DNA from 2 places in the Shewanella donghaensis genome. Region 1 is predicted to be linked to the other one. Evidence: predicted binding sites of a transcription regulator. Region 1 holds the regulator's gene; the other holds the start of a gene.
What was found. The regulator sigma-54, encoded in region 1, starts transcription at its own class of promoters, with help from an activator protein. The targets are predictions, from matches to a motif close to GTTGGCACGNNNNTNGNNT.
Positions count from the first base shown of each region.

Region 1 (8,170 bases):
TCAGTTGCCCTGCAATAAGTTTTAGTAATGTGGTTTTGCCGATGCCGCTTGGGCCCATAATTGCGGTAACTTTTCCAGCCGGAATGTTGAGGCAAATATCATCAAAAATGACACGAGAGCCCCAACTAAATCCCATATTTCGAACTTCAACAAGTGATGGGACGGCTTTCAACAAACTAGAATCAGACGTATCTATAGAAGAAATGATAGCCTTCCTGGCAAACGATATGTAGAACTGAATTGTACAAAATCATCCAAGAACCTACAACAAATCAATCACCATGAGTTACAATCCACAACAAATATTTCATCAGTACATGTTTTTGTTAAAATTAAACAAAGATATTTCTATTACTCAAAAAATTGGAACAACATGCTTTTTAATATCATGATGCTAATCGTAGGCTTAAGCGTATTAGTATGGAGCGCGGATCGCTTTGTGTACGGCGCTGCAGCATTTGCCAGAAACCTAGGTATTCAGCCGATGTTAATCGGCTTAACCATTGTCGCTATGGGAAGTTCAGCACCTGAAATGTTTGTTGCTGCTACAGCATCAATGGAAGGGATGAATGATACCGCTGTTGGCAATGTATTAGGCTCAAATGTTGCTAATATTACTTTGGTATTAGGTATAACTGCATTGCTTGGTGCGATAACAGTAAGCTCAATTACCCTAAAACGTGAAATTCCAATCATGTTAGCCGCAACAGTATTAGCTGGCTATTTGATCCACGACGGTATGCTTACCCGGGTTGAAGGCGTCATTTTATTAATCGCATTTTTCTCTTTAATGGGCTATTTCATCTGGAATGCCATGAGAAACAAGCAAAACGACACATTATCTGACGAATCTGATGCCGAGATCCCTAAAAATGTACCCACATTACATGCTATTATCTGGATCATTGTTGGCATGGTGTTGTTACCATTAGCGGCTGATTGGATGGTAACGGGTGCTGTAGGCATCGCAAAAATTTATGGTTTGTCAGATTTAGTCATCGGCTTGACCATTATTGCAGTCGGAACCAGTTTGCCAGAACTAGCAGCATGTATCGCAGGTGTTCTAAAAAAAGAAGATGACCTGGCTATTGGCAACATTGTCGGCTCAAACATTTTTAATATACTCGCTGTGCTGGCCATTCCAGCACTTATGGCTCCTGGTGAAATAGCAGCCGAAGCAAGTGGTCGTGACTTTTATATGGTACTTGCAACCAGCACCGCATTAGCAGTACTCGTATTATCGAGTGGCGCTAAAAAGCAGCTAACTCGATGGCACGGAGCCCTTTTATTAATCGTCTTTATTGCGTACCAAGTTGTCGTATTTCAATCACAATAACGGGGCATAAAGGTGTGTTGACTCACCCGAACAAGAGCACCGCTCGTTTGGGTCACTAGAGAGAAGCATATGATAGATCAAACACAATTGCGTCAATGGGGCCGTCAGGTCATTGATATTGAAAAAGCGGCATTAGATAACCTATATCAATACGTAGACTCAGACGCATTTGGCCAAGCATGCGAACTCATATTGCAATGTAAAGGCAAAGTCATCGTCATGGGTATGGGGAAATCGGGCCATATTGGCAACAAGATATCTGCCACATTAGCCAGCACAGGTACACCTGCATTCTTTGTTCACCCAGGAGAAGCAAGCCATGGTGACTTAGGGGCATTAGCTAAAAACGATATCATTTTAGCGATTTCTAACTCTGGTGAATCAAGCGAAATACTCACTTTAATGCCTGTGATACAACGCATGGGCGTGCCGGTAATCGCGATTACCGGTAAACCTGACTCAAACATGGCTAAGCTTTCTAAACTACATTTATGTATTGAAGTGCCAGAAGAAGCTTGCCCGCTAGGACTCGCGCCGACATCAAGCACTACAGCAACGTTAGTCATGGGCGATGCGCTCGCAGTGGCTCTTTTGCAAGCAAAAGGGTTTACTCGAGATGATTTTGCGCTGTCGCATCCTGGTGGTTCGCTAGGCCGAAAACTATTACTAAAAGTCGGCGATGTCATGCACAAAGGTGATGACATACCTCAAGTAAAAAGCGATCTTTGTATCACTGAGACTCTTTATGAAATTTCAAATAAAGGTCTGGGTATGACTGCTGTTATTGATGCAGATAGCAAACTCGTAGGCATTTTTACTGATGGCGATTTACGCCGAGTCATCGATGCTGAAATTAATCTTCGAACCACCGCAATTGCCGATGTCATGACAACCAACTGCATTACGATTAATGCAGGTATATTAGCGGCGCAAGCGCTACAGGTCATGGAAGAAAAAAGCATTAATGGTTTAATTGTCGTTGATGAAAATAACCACCCGGTTGGTGCACTTAACATGCTAGATATGGTTAAAGCTGGAGTCATATAAATGTCATTACATGAAACATTACATCAAGGTTTTTACGGCCCCGTTACTGATGATGTCTGGCAAAAAGCCAAGAAAATCAAGTTGCTTATTTGCGATGTCGACGGCGTGTTCTCTGATGGACGTATTTACCTCAGTAATGCTGGTGAAGAGTTAAAAGCATTCCATACCCGTGATGGTTACGGCGTTCGTTCAATCTTGACCAGTGGCATTCACGTTGCGGTGATCACAGGCCGTAAATCAGCCATTGTTGAAAACCGAATGACCGCGTTAGGTGTCACTCATATTTTTCAGGGTGTTGATGACAAACTGGTACCATACAAAACCTTGTTAGAAACCTATAACGTCAATGCTGATGAAGTTGCCTACATAGGTGATGACATTGTTGATTTACCAGTGATGAAAGAAGTTGGCTTGGCTGTATGTGTCGCTGATGGTCACCCATATGTTAAGCAACATTGTCACATGACCACTACGATAAATGGCGGCAATGGTGCTTTAAGAGAACTTACCGATTTGCTGTTGTTGAGCCAGGACAAGTTTGAAAATGCCCACGGAATGAGTATATGAGTCGAGTCACCCTCGCGATAATTGGTTTTTTCGGTGCCGCTCTGGTTCTTTACTGGCAAGTGCAGGTAAAGCGAAGTGAAAAGGAAGCAAATACATTGCCAGGCCCTGTTCGACCCGACTTTATTGCCAATGATTTGCGTAGCACAGAATTTAACGAACAAGGTGTAGTGCAAAGTCGCGTATCAGCTAAACATATGGAACACTTTCAACAAACAAATGTAACCTTATTTACTGAACCTGTTTATCTCATCTACCCTGATGACGGTAAAGCTGAATGGCAATTAACTGCAGACGTTGGCAAGCTAAATAAAGAAACAGGCAAAGTAGTATTAGAAAATAATGTTATTATTGATGCAATAAACATCGATGAACCAGTACAATCTTTGACAACGACCATGTTATCACTCGATTTAAATACGATGATCATGACCTCAGATAGACAGATTGTTGTCACTGGACAAGATTTCAATATACAAGGCCTTGGCCTTTATGCTGATTTAAATGCTCAAGAACTTGAGTTATTAAGTCAAGTCGAAGGAACATATGAAGCAAAGTAAAATTTTTATCATCTCACTGCTAAGCTTAGTGAGTATTTCTAGCGCCTACGCTAAAGAAGGCGATTTGCAACAAGAGCTAAAAGTTGCTGCTAACAGCCAAAAAGCTGACATTAAAAACAATCAGGTGATATTTTTTGGACCCGTCAATGTCACTCAAGGCACGATTAATATCAATGCAGACGAATTACGTGCATTTGGTACAGAAAGTGGCACAAGAAAGACCATGGTAGCGACTGGTAATCCAGCCACCTTCTCACAGGAGTTGGATGACGGTCGTATTGGTACAGCCAGTGCAAATGAGATTAAATATGAACTAGCAACCAGTATCCTAACCTTAAAAGGTAATGCCAAACTGGATCAAGCAGGTAGCCAGGTGACGGGCAACTTAATAAGCTATAATATTGATAAACAACAACTTATTGCAGAAAGCTTAGGCGACGGTAAAGATCGGGTTATCACTATTTTTCAGCCAGAAAACCATCCTGAACTCATAGACGAAGAAAAAGCTGAACCTTCTTTACCAGAAGCGCAGCCTTTACCAGAATCAACAAACGGTTTAGAAGATGATGCTATAGAAGCGCTAGATGGCGCTGTCGAAGAAAATGTCGAAAAAGCGGTTGAACAAGGTTCGCCAACCGTAAGCGAAGAAAATAACCAGGTCACAGCAGACATAACTAATACTGCTGAATCAGTCATCGAATCAACCGAAATTGAGACAACGACACCATCAATTGTCCCTACTGCTGAGCAAAATAACTGATGACACAGATAACGTTAACAGCTGAAAACCTCGCCAAGAGTTATAAAAGTCGTCAAGTCGTAAAAGACGTCAGCCTAACCGTAAAGACAGGTCAAATAGTCGGATTACTTGGCCCTAATGGTGCAGGTAAAACCACTACGTTTTATATGGTTGTTGGCCTTGTTAAAAGTGATAAAGGTCGTATTCTTATTGATGATGACGATTTGACCGCCGATCCAATGCATTTACGTGCTCGAAAAGGCATTGGGTATTTACCGCAAGAAGCCAGCATTTTTCGTAAACTCACCGTTCACGATAATATTATGGCGGTATTACAGACACGTAAAAACCTTTCTGCAGATGAACGTATTGAGCAACTTGAACACTTACTAGAAGAGTTCAACATCACTCATATTCGTGATAGCCAAGGTATGGCTTTATCTGGTGGTGAACGCCGCCGTGTTGAAATAGCTCGGGCATTAGCCGCTAATCCTAAATTTATTTTATTGGATGAGCCTTTTGCAGGTGTAGATCCTATCTCTGTGATAGACATCAAGAAAATAATTCAACAACTAAAAAGTCGAGGCTTAGGTGTGCTAATTACTGACCACAATGTACGTGAAACGCTCGATGTATGTGAGCGAGCTTACATTGTAAGTCATGGAAATTTGATTGCTGAAGGAACACCTGCTGAGATCTTAGACAATCAGCAAGTTAGGTCAGTATACTTAGGTGAACAATTCAAGCTATAGTTAGCACTAATCAGTTTTTAGTATGGCATTCGCGGCCAACATGGTTTCTTTTTAGATTCTATTTCTAGCAACACAATATAGAGTCCACCAATCTAGCCGCGATGATGATATTCAATTAGGGATAAGCGGTACATGAAAGCCTCACTCCAACTCAAAATGGGTCAGCATTTAACCATGACCCCACAGCTGCAACAGGCGATTCGCTTATTGCAGCTTTCGTCATTGGAGCTACAGCAAGAAATTCAGCAAGCACTTGATTCTAACCCACTATTGGAGCTCGAAGATGAGTTTGTAAAAGCTAAAGAGCCGGTTAAAGAAAATGACCAACAAACTGATACCGACTTTAGTGACAATAGCCAAGTTACCGTTGAAAAAGATACCTCTACCGTCGATACCACTGAATCACTCACCAAAGAATCGATGCCAGATGAATTACCAATGGATACCACTTGGGATGAAGTCTATTCTGCTTCACCGGGTTCGGGATCCGGTTCTGGCGCAGTTTCAGCTGGTGATGACATGCCTTTTCAAGGTGAAACCAGTGAAGGATTATATGAACACTTAGAATGGCAGAAAAATCTCACCCCATTCTCAGAAAATGACTTAGTCATTGCCACCGCTATTATCGAAGGTATTGACGATCGCGGTTACCTAACACAAAGCACCGACGACATTTTATTATCGTTAGGCAACGAAGAAATTGAGCTCGATGAAGTTGAAGCTGTTCTCAAACGCGTACAGCATTTTGATCCGGTAGGAGTGGCAGCCAGAGATTTAAGCGAATGCTTAATGATTCAGCTAGGTCAGTATCCTGACGAAATACCTTGTTTAGACAATGTAAAATTACTTATCAAAGATTATTTGGATTTAATTGCAGGTCGTGATTTCAGATTGTTAATGCGTAAAACCAAGCTTAAAGAAGATGATTTACGTGAAGCGATTGAGTTTATTCAAACCTTAAATCCACGCCCTGGCTTACAAATCACCTCAGTTAAAGACGAGTACGTCATTCCTGATGTCACGGTTTTAAAAAAGAGTGGCCGTTGGGTAGTAGAACTCAATCCTGATAATATGCCTAAGATTGGTGTTAATCAGCAATATGCCGCTATGGCGAAAGGTTCTTCTAATCAAGCTGACAGTCAATTTATTCGCGGACACTTACAAGAAGCAAAATGGTTTATTAAAAGTATTGATAGCCGCAATGAAACCTTATTAAAAGTTGCTAATTGTATCGTGCAATTTCAACAAGGATTTTTTGAATTCGGGGAAGAAGCAATGAAGCCAATGGTGCTTAATGATATTGCCGAAGCCGTTGAAATGCATGAGTCGACAATTTCCCGAGTTACCACCCAGAAATATATGCACACCCCTCGGGGACTTTTTGAACTAAAATATTTCTTCTCTAGCCATGTCAGTACAGATGATGGTGGAGAATGTTCTTCTACAGCAATTCGTGCATTTATTAAAAAGCTTGTTGCTGCAGAGAATCAGAAAAAGCCACTTAGTGATAGTAAAATGGCGACACTATTGGCTGAACAAGGGATTAACGTTGCTCGGCGTACGATCGCCAAATATCGTGAAGCAATGCTCATCCCTCCGTCAAACCAACGCAAAAGTTTATAACGATTGTAATCGGAGGATGATATATGCAAATTAACCTGACTGGGAACCATATCGAAATAACCCAATCTTTACGCGAATATGTGCAAACAAAATTTTCAAAGCTTGAACGACACTTCGAACAGATCAATAATGTTCACGTTGTGCTCGATGTACAAAAGTTGCAACAAATTGCCGAAGCTAAACTGCACCTTAAAGGCGGTGAAGTATTTGCTGTATCGCGAAATGCTGATATGTATGTGGCAATAGACGCCCTGATAGATAAGTTAGACCGTCAGGTAATTAAACATAAAGAGAAGCTAACTAAACACTAACGATGGAACTTCGCACCATCCTGCAGCCGGCGTGCACAACCTGCGCCACGCCGGGCAGTAAGAAAAAGGTACTGGAATTAATCAGCAATTTAATGGCTGCCCAGTACCCGACCCTATCTTCACAGGCTATTTTTGAAAGTCTAATAGCGCGTGAAAAAATGGGCAGTACAGGAATAGGAAATGGCATAGCAATTCCTCACGGTCGATTAGATGATATCGATGAGCCCATTGCTATCTTAATTAAATGCGAAGAAGCCATTGCCTTTGATGCCATTGACAAGCAACCCGTTGATATTTTATTTGCGCTTCTTGTGCCCGCAGATCAGTGCCAGCAACATTTAAGCACTTTATCTACCATGGCCGAGAAACTCAGTGATAAATTGATACTTAAACGACTTCGAAAGAGTCATGACGCTACAGAACTTTATCAGGTTATTACTGCATGAAACTTGTCATTGTATCGGGACGTTCAGGTTCGGGGAAATCAGTTGCACTGAGAGTGCTTGAAGACCTAGGTTATTATTGTGTTGATAACCTGCCACTACCGTTAATAGGTAGTCTACTTGAACAGCTCAAAGATAGTAATGAGCTAGTCGCTATCAGCGTCGATGTTCGTAATATCGAAGAGCAAGGAAAAGTACTGCAAGAGCAAATAGCACTGCTATCCGATGATACAACGATAACCAGTTTCTTTTTAAATGCTAACGATCAAGTTTTACTTAAACGTTATAGTGAAACTCGCAGATTACACCCACTCTCGAAAAATCAAATTTCTTTGCAAGAAGCCATTAAGCTTGAAGGTCGATTACTTGAGCCAATTGCTAAATTAGTCGATCACTATATCGACACCTCGCAAACGAATATTTATGACTTAAGTGATCATGTTAGACAGATTTTATTAGGCAGTGTTGATAAAGAATTAGTGATACATTTTGAATCGTTCGGATTCAAACATGGTATGCCAACTGAAGCAGACTTTATGTTTGATGTGCGCTTTTTACCTAACCCACATTGGGAAACAGATTTAAGACCGCTAACAGGTCTTGATGAACCGGTACAAGAATTTCTAGGCAGGCAAACCCTGGTAAATAAGTTTATCTGGCAAATAGAGAACTTATTTGAAACCTGGATGCCGCATTTAGAACGTAATAATCGCAGCTATCTAACCATTGCAATCGGCTGTACCGGCGGGCAACACCGCTCAGTTTATATCGCTGATCAATTAGCAAAACGGTTTG
Region 1 covers NZ_CP041783.1:2,562,093-2,570,262, forward strand. Annotated here, with positions in the region: gene FPK91_RS10985 (ATP-binding cassette domain-containing protein) at 1-136, opposite strand, end outside; gene FPK91_RS10990 (calcium/sodium antiporter) at 374-1,336, shown strand; gene FPK91_RS10995 (KpsF/GutQ family sugar-phosphate isomerase) at 1,406-2,383, shown strand; gene kdsC (3-deoxy-manno-octulosonate-8-phosphatase KdsC) at 2,384-2,950, shown strand; gene lptC (LPS export ABC transporter periplasmic protein LptC) at 2,947-3,507, shown strand; partial or broken gene lptA (lipopolysaccharide transport periplasmic protein LptA) at 3,494-4,033, shown strand; gene lptB (LPS export ABC transporter ATP-binding protein) at 4,267-4,998, shown strand; gene FPK91_RS11020 (RNA polymerase factor sigma-54) at 5,131-6,621, shown strand; gene hpf (ribosome hibernation promoting factor) at 6,645-6,932, shown strand; gene ptsN (PTS IIA-like nitrogen regulatory protein PtsN) at 6,935-7,378, shown strand; gene rapZ (RNase adapter RapZ) at 7,375-8,170, shown strand, end outside.

Region 2 (8,170 bases), 440 kb from region 1:
ACGATAGTAAGTCGCTTTTAAGGTTCTAAAGGCTTCTGTGCTGAATGTTTCACCTTGAGTGGCTAACTTTCGATAAAACGCCTTGGTGATATCAATCGACATTTTTGATAAGCCCGCTTCAGCATTATTTAACGATAACTCTTGATGCTTATGGTCATAGTTATCAGCAATATCCACCTGACAAATACGATTGTGGGCATAGTTGCGATGCATTTCACTGAGAACACCAATTTCTAAACCCCAATCGCTGGGTATACGTAAGTCATTTAATACATCACGGCGAAATGAAAACTCACCCGCTAATGGATAGCGAAAGCTGTCCATAAATTCTAAGTATTCATTATGACCAACCACTCTTTGCAGGGCTTTAATCAATGGTGTGACTAATAAACGTGACACACGGCCATTAATTTTTCCGTCGGATACACGTGCATAAAACCCCTTACTAAACTCGTAGTTAAACTGTGGATTGGCAACCGGATAAAGCAACCTTGCCAGTAAGGATTTCTCATAAGTCACAATGTCGCAGTCATGTAATGCCACCGATTCAGTCTTTCCTGATGCCAAAATATAGCCCATGCAATACCAAACATTGCGGCCTTTACCCAGTTCTTTAGGGGCAAGACCAAGCTTACTTAACTTGGCATCGAGTGCTTGCAGTCTTGGTCCATCGTTCCATAACACTCGATGGTGTTGTGGCAGCTGATTAAAAAATCCTAGGGCTTGTTGATATTGTTCTTTATCGGCTCTATCTAAGCCAATCACAATTTCATTGAGATAAGGCACTTGTTTCAACTTATTAATAATTGCCGGGAGTGCCTCGCCTTCTAATTCTGAAAATAGTGAAGGTAAAATCAACCCTAGTGGTCGAGTCTTAGAAAATTTAAGTAACTCTTGCTCCATTTCTTCATGCGTTCGCTGGGTAAGGTTATGTAGCGTAGTCACTATCCCATTCTGGTAAAAATCAGCCATGTTAAGCCTCCTTATGCGTCAATGACGTTGAAGAATTACAGTTTAAAAACAATGCTTGTAAGCACTCGGCCCAGCCCTTAGGGCCATAATGGCTACTTTGAATAGGTTGGGAAGATGTGTGAATCTGCGGAAAAGTATGTGTTGGCGATTTTATTTGAATGGCGATATCTGCGGCCTCTAGCATGGCACTATCGTTACCACTATCACCTAAGGCAATAGTTTGTACGCAGGTTTGATATTGGTTGGCATACACTTGTGCTAACCAATCCATGGCGAGGCCTTTATCTGTATGACCACCCACATGTAAAAAACGTCCGCCTTGTAGCATATTAGCGCCAAGACTTTTCATGTGCTCAATAAACGCTTGTTTACGCGGTTCATCGCTCGTCCACAGCAGTGGTTCGGAATAATGCCTTACTAAGGCTAAAGCGGCTTTATCAGGTGCTAGGTCGGTTAATTCACATAACTCTTCAGCGCTGAGTGAAGAAAAACCAATATAGTCTCCAGCGAACTCTATTGCTTCGAGCGTTAATAACGACAGCCAATGGCTTCTTTGTTGGCAAAATTCTTTAACCCAGTAATATCCCTGAGTAATCGTATCTATGGGTTGATTATCGAAATAACCAATGGGGATATATATCACTGCACCATTTTCCGAAATAAACGGTGAGTTAAAACCGATTGTTTGCTGAAATTTTTCCATTTCAGCGAAGGTTTTACTGGTGTTGGGGATTATTGGGATTTTCTTTTCATTCAATCCTTCAATCACATCAATTGCGCTAGAAAAGCTGTAATCAAAGTGATCAAGCAAAGTACCATCCATATCTGTAAATATCAGCGGTCGTGTGGTCATCTGTATTCCCTTTCGTTACGCAAACAATTCTTCAACTGCTAAAAACGTTTCAGGTTACATGCCAGCTTATTAACGACCGCACTAATTTGGTGAGAAACCATATATTAAACATTGAATTTATTAGCTATTTATTTATCGCAAAAGAATTACATTGTTCATAACGTGGGATATATTAATGAGGAATGCTGGGTTTTAATTCAAAAAGCGCACCAATATAGTGCAATTTTACAAAGAAACTTATTCAACTAAACTTTATAAATACAGCTCAGTCAGGTTTTATTTATTAAGGAAAGATGATGCGATTTAATCAAGCTTTTGAAGTGCTCGATCATCTAATTGAAGTATATGTCGCTATCGGCAGCACCTATGAGCGCTTAATCAATGAGGTGAAGGTGGAACGCACGAGAATGTTGCTGCATTACCTATACGATAAACAACAAGAAAATACCCAGTTCTTGAAAGACGTAAAACTCAGAATGCCAGAAGCCTTGCTGCAAACGTGGATTGATGAGGACATTGAAAAGTCCATCATCAATTCATCTAAACAGCTTTATGTTAATGCGGATATTACTACTGACGACTTAATGGAGCATGTGCATGACTTACACAGTCAAACTATCAATTGGCTTAATGTTACCGTCAGTGTCATACCCAATAATGAAATGCATAACCAATTACAAAATATCAGTGAGTCACTAAATCAACGATATAAGCAATTAGTACAGGCAGTGAATCGCATGGATGATATGTAGTGACCAATTATGCGCACTCTGCAGCAATGTACACTTTATTCTTGCCGGCAAACTTTGCTCGGTAAAGTGCTTCATCAGCATACTTTGCTAAATCGTTTAGGCTTTTGCCCTCGCTAAGATTATCAGCGACACCTAAGCTAATGGTGAATTCGAGATTGATATCATCAAAACTGAAAGATTGTTCAGCTATACCGGCTCTTAAACGCTCAGAAATAACCAGTGCTTGCTTTAAATTAACGTTTGGCAGCACGATAAGGAACTCTTCCCCACCAATACGACCAATCAAATCTTGTTTTTTTAACAATGCTTGAGCACGCTTGGACAACGCCTGCAATGCAAGATCACCAATATGATGACCATGGGTATCATTTATCAGTTTAAAATTATCAATATCAAAAATAATCACCGCAACTGACTGTTGTTTTCTATTCGCTTTTTCAACTAAATACTGCCCTCGGGTGAAGGTATAGCCACGATTATAAAGACCGGTTAAAAAGTCTGTTTGTGCACGGGCTCTCAATGAACGCTGGGAGTATAGTAAGACCATCACCATGGCAAAAAGCACCAATACTAAGACTAAAAACAAGCTTAATTTAAGCTCATTAATGTGCTCTTTATCCTCTGCCGCCTCCCAATTTAATTCATTAATAGCCAGCTTATTGGCCAGTAACTGATTTTCAAACACTGCTAGTTTCGCATTATGCTCAAGGGCTGAATTGATGACTTTCTTATTAATAATATTTTGGTTAACTTCCCGTTCGGAGTCGATGACTTTCAGTAGCATGTTCATCGCATCAACTGGTCGGTTATCACCTAAAGCAACAATCGCTTTTCCTTTAAGGATCATACTTTGTTGATTCTTACTGAAACTCTCGTCTTGAGTAAACTTTCGTGCCATCTCAGTGGCTTTATCTGCATCACCATTTCTTAAATAGGCTAATGCCAAAAAGAGGTAATTACTGGTTTTAAAATAACGTTCTTTGGTGGTGTAATGTAAAGAGACAGCCTTTTCTAAATGCGTTATCGCCTCAGAAAATTCATTCATTCTAAGCGCCACACGACCTGCGTTTAAATTAGCAAAAAAGAGTAAATCCTTATAACCTTTGGTCATTTTAGCTAAGGCAAATTGCACTTGAATACTTTGTTGTGCTTTGCTCCAATCACCTAACTTTAATGCCTCACTTAACATGTTGTGCTGCATATTAAACATGTCTTCTTTGTCATCAATAATTTGCCAGGCTAGGTAGGCTTTTTCAAAGTTTTCATAACCACGCTGATGCAAGCCAACTTGTCGGTATAGGTTTCCTGTCGCGTTATAAATCATTGCCTTACGATGTGTATTGATCTTGTCACTTTTATCAACAATCGTCATGGCCTCTTCCAGTAAATCAATACCGATTTGCACCGTTGCAGGCTCTGTATAACAAAAAGCGTTTTGGGTTAAGGCCTTGGTCAGTAATTGGGAGTTATCATTTTGGCGGGCATAAATTAAGGCCTGTTTTCTGTCGATACAATAAACGCTGGGATCATTAGTTTGCAGGTAATGCGCAAAAGATCGTTCTAAGTAACTATCGACTAAAACATCAGTGACGGGGAGGTCTTTAACGAACGCAATGCCTTTACCGTAACTGGCAATCGACAAATCTAGTTGGCGAGTTTTTTCATAAAGTTGACCATAAAGAAAATAAAATTTTGCTTGGGATTCAGCATCAAATTCACTGTTATCGAGATCAAATTGATCTAATAACTCGATACCTTCTGCAGGAGAAAGTGCCTCAGCTGATTTTTCTAACTGAATTAAGGCTTCATTTGCAAATCCATTAACGCTGACCACGAAAAGAAAACTACACAGCCATGCTGTAAATCTTCTCGTACTGAACCTCTCCATATTCACCTCTACTCCCAATAACACTTTTGTAGTATATCGAGATAATAAGAACATGATATGTCTTTATTTATAAAATATTGATTTATCGTATAATTGTTACGTTAAGTTACATCTATAACACTTATTCCCTGTAATATAATAATGACTAATAGTGAGTAGTCATCAAGGTTTTCAGCCATATAGTTAGCTTATAATCACGCTAATATCGATACTAATAATCGTCAGTAAGTGGTAAATACTCTCTAGAAATCACTTACTCTCGGTATCAATTTGCGTATTCAATTGTGTAATTTTAAATATCGATACATTTAAGTTTGACCATGTCACTTTTGCAGACTCAATGGTTTCACATAAACCCAGCCCGATATGCACTTGCGTATCCATGCTGTGTGAACATACCGCAAAACTCGCACCCACCATCCTGATATATTGCTGACCACAAGCATTGAGCTCAACAATGGCATTTTGTATCACCTTTCTAGCACAACATAGCTTCGTCTTAACATTCTCTATTAAATCGATATCAATCTTTGACAACATCAATAAACACCAACAAACACCATATGTTTATTTAGATTTAATGGTTCAGCAACTAAACAGAACAACCCACACATTAAAAATTTAGTCTAAAGCAACAAGAGGAAGTCCATTGAAAAGCCTGCTGAAAAATGTTCAATTACAGTTGAAATCATTAACCATCTCAAGCTTGTATATACAAGCAAGATTAATTCATATGATTAAGAAGGATTTAAACAAAAGCACTTATTTACAATAGCTTAAAGTAATATTAACGAGACTGTACGGAGATAGGTCCACAAGTAGAGCTATAGCTATCAAGCTCTACGACACCTTGTAGGATAATGCCATGATAACGCGCTTTAACTAATTGATAATCTAAAGAAGGAGCAAAATAGTAAGTAATATCTTCTGCACCGGTTTGCTCTACGGGGATCAATGATAATTCACCCCACGGTTCTATTGTTTGGGTCTGAGGTGGTTTCACATAGTACTGATATGATTCCATCGCATCTGAAGCTTGCCTGATTAATGCAAATTGCTGACGGCCTTGGAGTAAATGCTCGCGCATTTGAATAGCCAGGGTATCCACATCCCGCAAAGGAATATTTGTTGATGCGTAGCTATCAATATCGCCATCAAGATTAACTCGCGACTCGAGGCCATTAGAATTAAACGTCACCTGCATATCTCTAGAGCGAAAACCTGATACTTTTTGATGAAAATTAATCGTTAGCCATTGGTTGGTTTGTTCAGACCATGATAACTCTGCACGTTGATGATATTGTGTTCCTATTCCTAAAATACTGGCCTTACTTATAGAAGTAATTACGGCACTTTGACCTTGCCAAATCTCGGTTCTATCCATAGTCCCAGTATGTAAACCACTTAAATAAATAGAATAATTTGCCTTACGATGACACTCTTCAACCTGAACAATAGGTAAGTTTACTGTTATAGCCGGCGATTGGTTACTGATGTTATCTTTATCTTTATCGGTATTGGCAATGGCGGTATTCGTCGCCACGCCCATCAATAGGACTACAGCCCTGAAAATAGATAAAAAAGACATCGCCGCCAATCCAAATCGGCCGAGTAAAGCCGACTTATGTTTACTTGAGGTGATCAATGTCTTCATCTAATTGGGCTCTGTCAGGGTATGGTAAGGGTAAAAATGATTAAAAAACTTCATTCACATTAAGGTAGAAGTTAGTTTCATTTTCACCAACACCTATATCAAAGCGTAAATTAATATTGTCTTTAAGTTTAAAACGAAAACCTGTGCCATAAGACGTTAACAGCTCTTCAGTTAAATCGCTGACTTTAGGAGCCACACTACCCACCGCTCCCCAAAAAACCATGCCATAACGTTGGAATATAGGTAAGCGATATTCAACTTGTCCCATCATCATTTGTTCATCACGGTAACGCCCTTTAATATAGCCGCGCATCCCACTAGAACCGCCGAGATCAGGTAATAAGTTCCAAGGCACATCGCCATCAGTAAAATGACCTTGCACTTGCCAAGCGATTAACCCTGGCGCAGACATAGAGCTTAAATCAATATAATTGGCTATCTCAATATCGTAAGTTGAAAATGAAGAGTACTCATCATTTTGGTATAAGCCGGCATCAATCTGAAATAACCAACCTTTGGTCGCATTTAATCGGTAATCGCGCGAATCATACACACTGGTTACCACCACGCCTGAACTGAAGTTGCTCGGTAACGTCCCTTTGGCATCGACTGGCATTTCAGTATCGACCCGTTCAAGGTTATCTGCGCTGGCATATAAAAAATCAGCACCGACACCAATAAAGTAATTATCTGTTACTTCTGTCATCCAACGCGGTTTGAAGCGGTAAACTTGCTCTTCAAACTCATGCTCATTTATATCTAGGTTGCCATCTTCAATACCTTGACCGTAGTAAACGGCGGCTTCGTTGTGCAGGTCGACTTCAAGTAATAAACGTTGCTTACCTTGGTTGAAAAAAGTCATGTTCTCGATTTCAACACCGTAAGACTTATTCATCGACACGAATGAGTTAAGCACTAGAGATGAAGGTTGTTCTTCACTCGCTGCACCATCGGTTTTATATAGCCCCACCATCAACAAACCCACACCAAACTTTTTCTCTGGAGTGTAATAAGCCGTTGGTAAATAACTCATATCAATATCTTTACTGTCATCAAATTCACCATCGGCGCCAAAGACTGAAAAAATATCATCAACCCATGTCGGCTCCATATCTTCAGGTGTTTCAAATAAAGGCTCAACAGCGAAGGTCGAGTGAGATAAAGCAAGCAGGCTTAGAAGTAAAATCCGTTTCATAACAACTCTAATAAATGATGAGGAATAAGAAGGTGCTGATTATTGATAAACAAAATCAAGCTGTAATTTTGGAACATAATACTCACTTTCTAGCAGTCATATGATTTGCCGAGCGCATTTTAACAGAACTGAAAAAATAAAAAATGCTGTTACAAAAGTAACAGCATTTTTCATAGGGATTCTAATGGTTCACAAAACAATAATCGCGGAAGGTTATTTGCCCCAAGGGTTACTAGGGTCTTGCGAAGGCGCGGCTCTTTTGGTGCCAGACTTAGAACCTGAATCACGATTTTGAGCATAGGCATCTTGTTGTCTTGGCTTGTCGCTGCCAAAACGTGGACGCTCTTTTTTCGATTTCATTTCTTCGTAATTTTCAGTCGCTTTAGCGCGCTGTTCATCCAACAATTCAACCGTTAACTCTTGCGGTTTACGTGGCACGATACCATCAGCAAAACCGCGAGCTCTTGGTTTTAGTTCAAACTGTTCAGCAGTACCTTTTGGCATTTGCTTGAAACGATAAAGATAGAAAGACTCAACTCGCTCTCTAGCCCACTCAGTTTTTTTAAGAAACTTGATACTCGCTTCCATACTTGGATTAAGGTTAAAACACTCCAACCTCATTGCAGCATAAAGCACTTTCCAATCATAAAAATCAACAAGCTCAGTCATCATGATGTCTAAACTCAGGCCGTGAAGTGGATTATTCTGTTGCTTTTCAGTCATGTAAGGCTCTGTAAAAAATAGTGATTAAAGGAATACAGCTATATTTAAGCTGCTGTGCACATTATAGCGTTTTTCACTGTTTATATTGAGATATTTTTCATGATTGTTAGTGGCACTCTATTTTGTACCACTT
Region 2 covers NZ_CP041783.1:3,004,401-3,012,570, forward strand. Annotated here, with positions in the region: gene FPK91_RS12730 (glycosyltransferase family protein) at 1-972, opposite strand, end outside; gene FPK91_RS12735 (HAD-IIB family hydrolase) at 974-1,825, opposite strand; gene FPK91_RS12740 (hypothetical protein) at 2,119-2,577, shown strand; gene FPK91_RS12745 (tetratricopeptide repeat-containing diguanylate cyclase) at 2,585-4,465, opposite strand; gene FPK91_RS12750 (ASPIC/UnbV domain-containing protein) at 4,715-5,005, opposite strand; gene FPK91_RS12755 (hypothetical protein) at 5,253-6,119, opposite strand; gene FPK91_RS12760 (BamA/TamA family outer membrane protein) at 6,160-7,314, opposite strand; gene FPK91_RS12765 (VF530 family protein) at 7,528-8,037, opposite strand.
Region 2: a site for sigma-54 is predicted at 1,873-1,891, ahead of FPK91_RS12735 (HAD-IIB family hydrolase). Genes of this name have one in related genera too.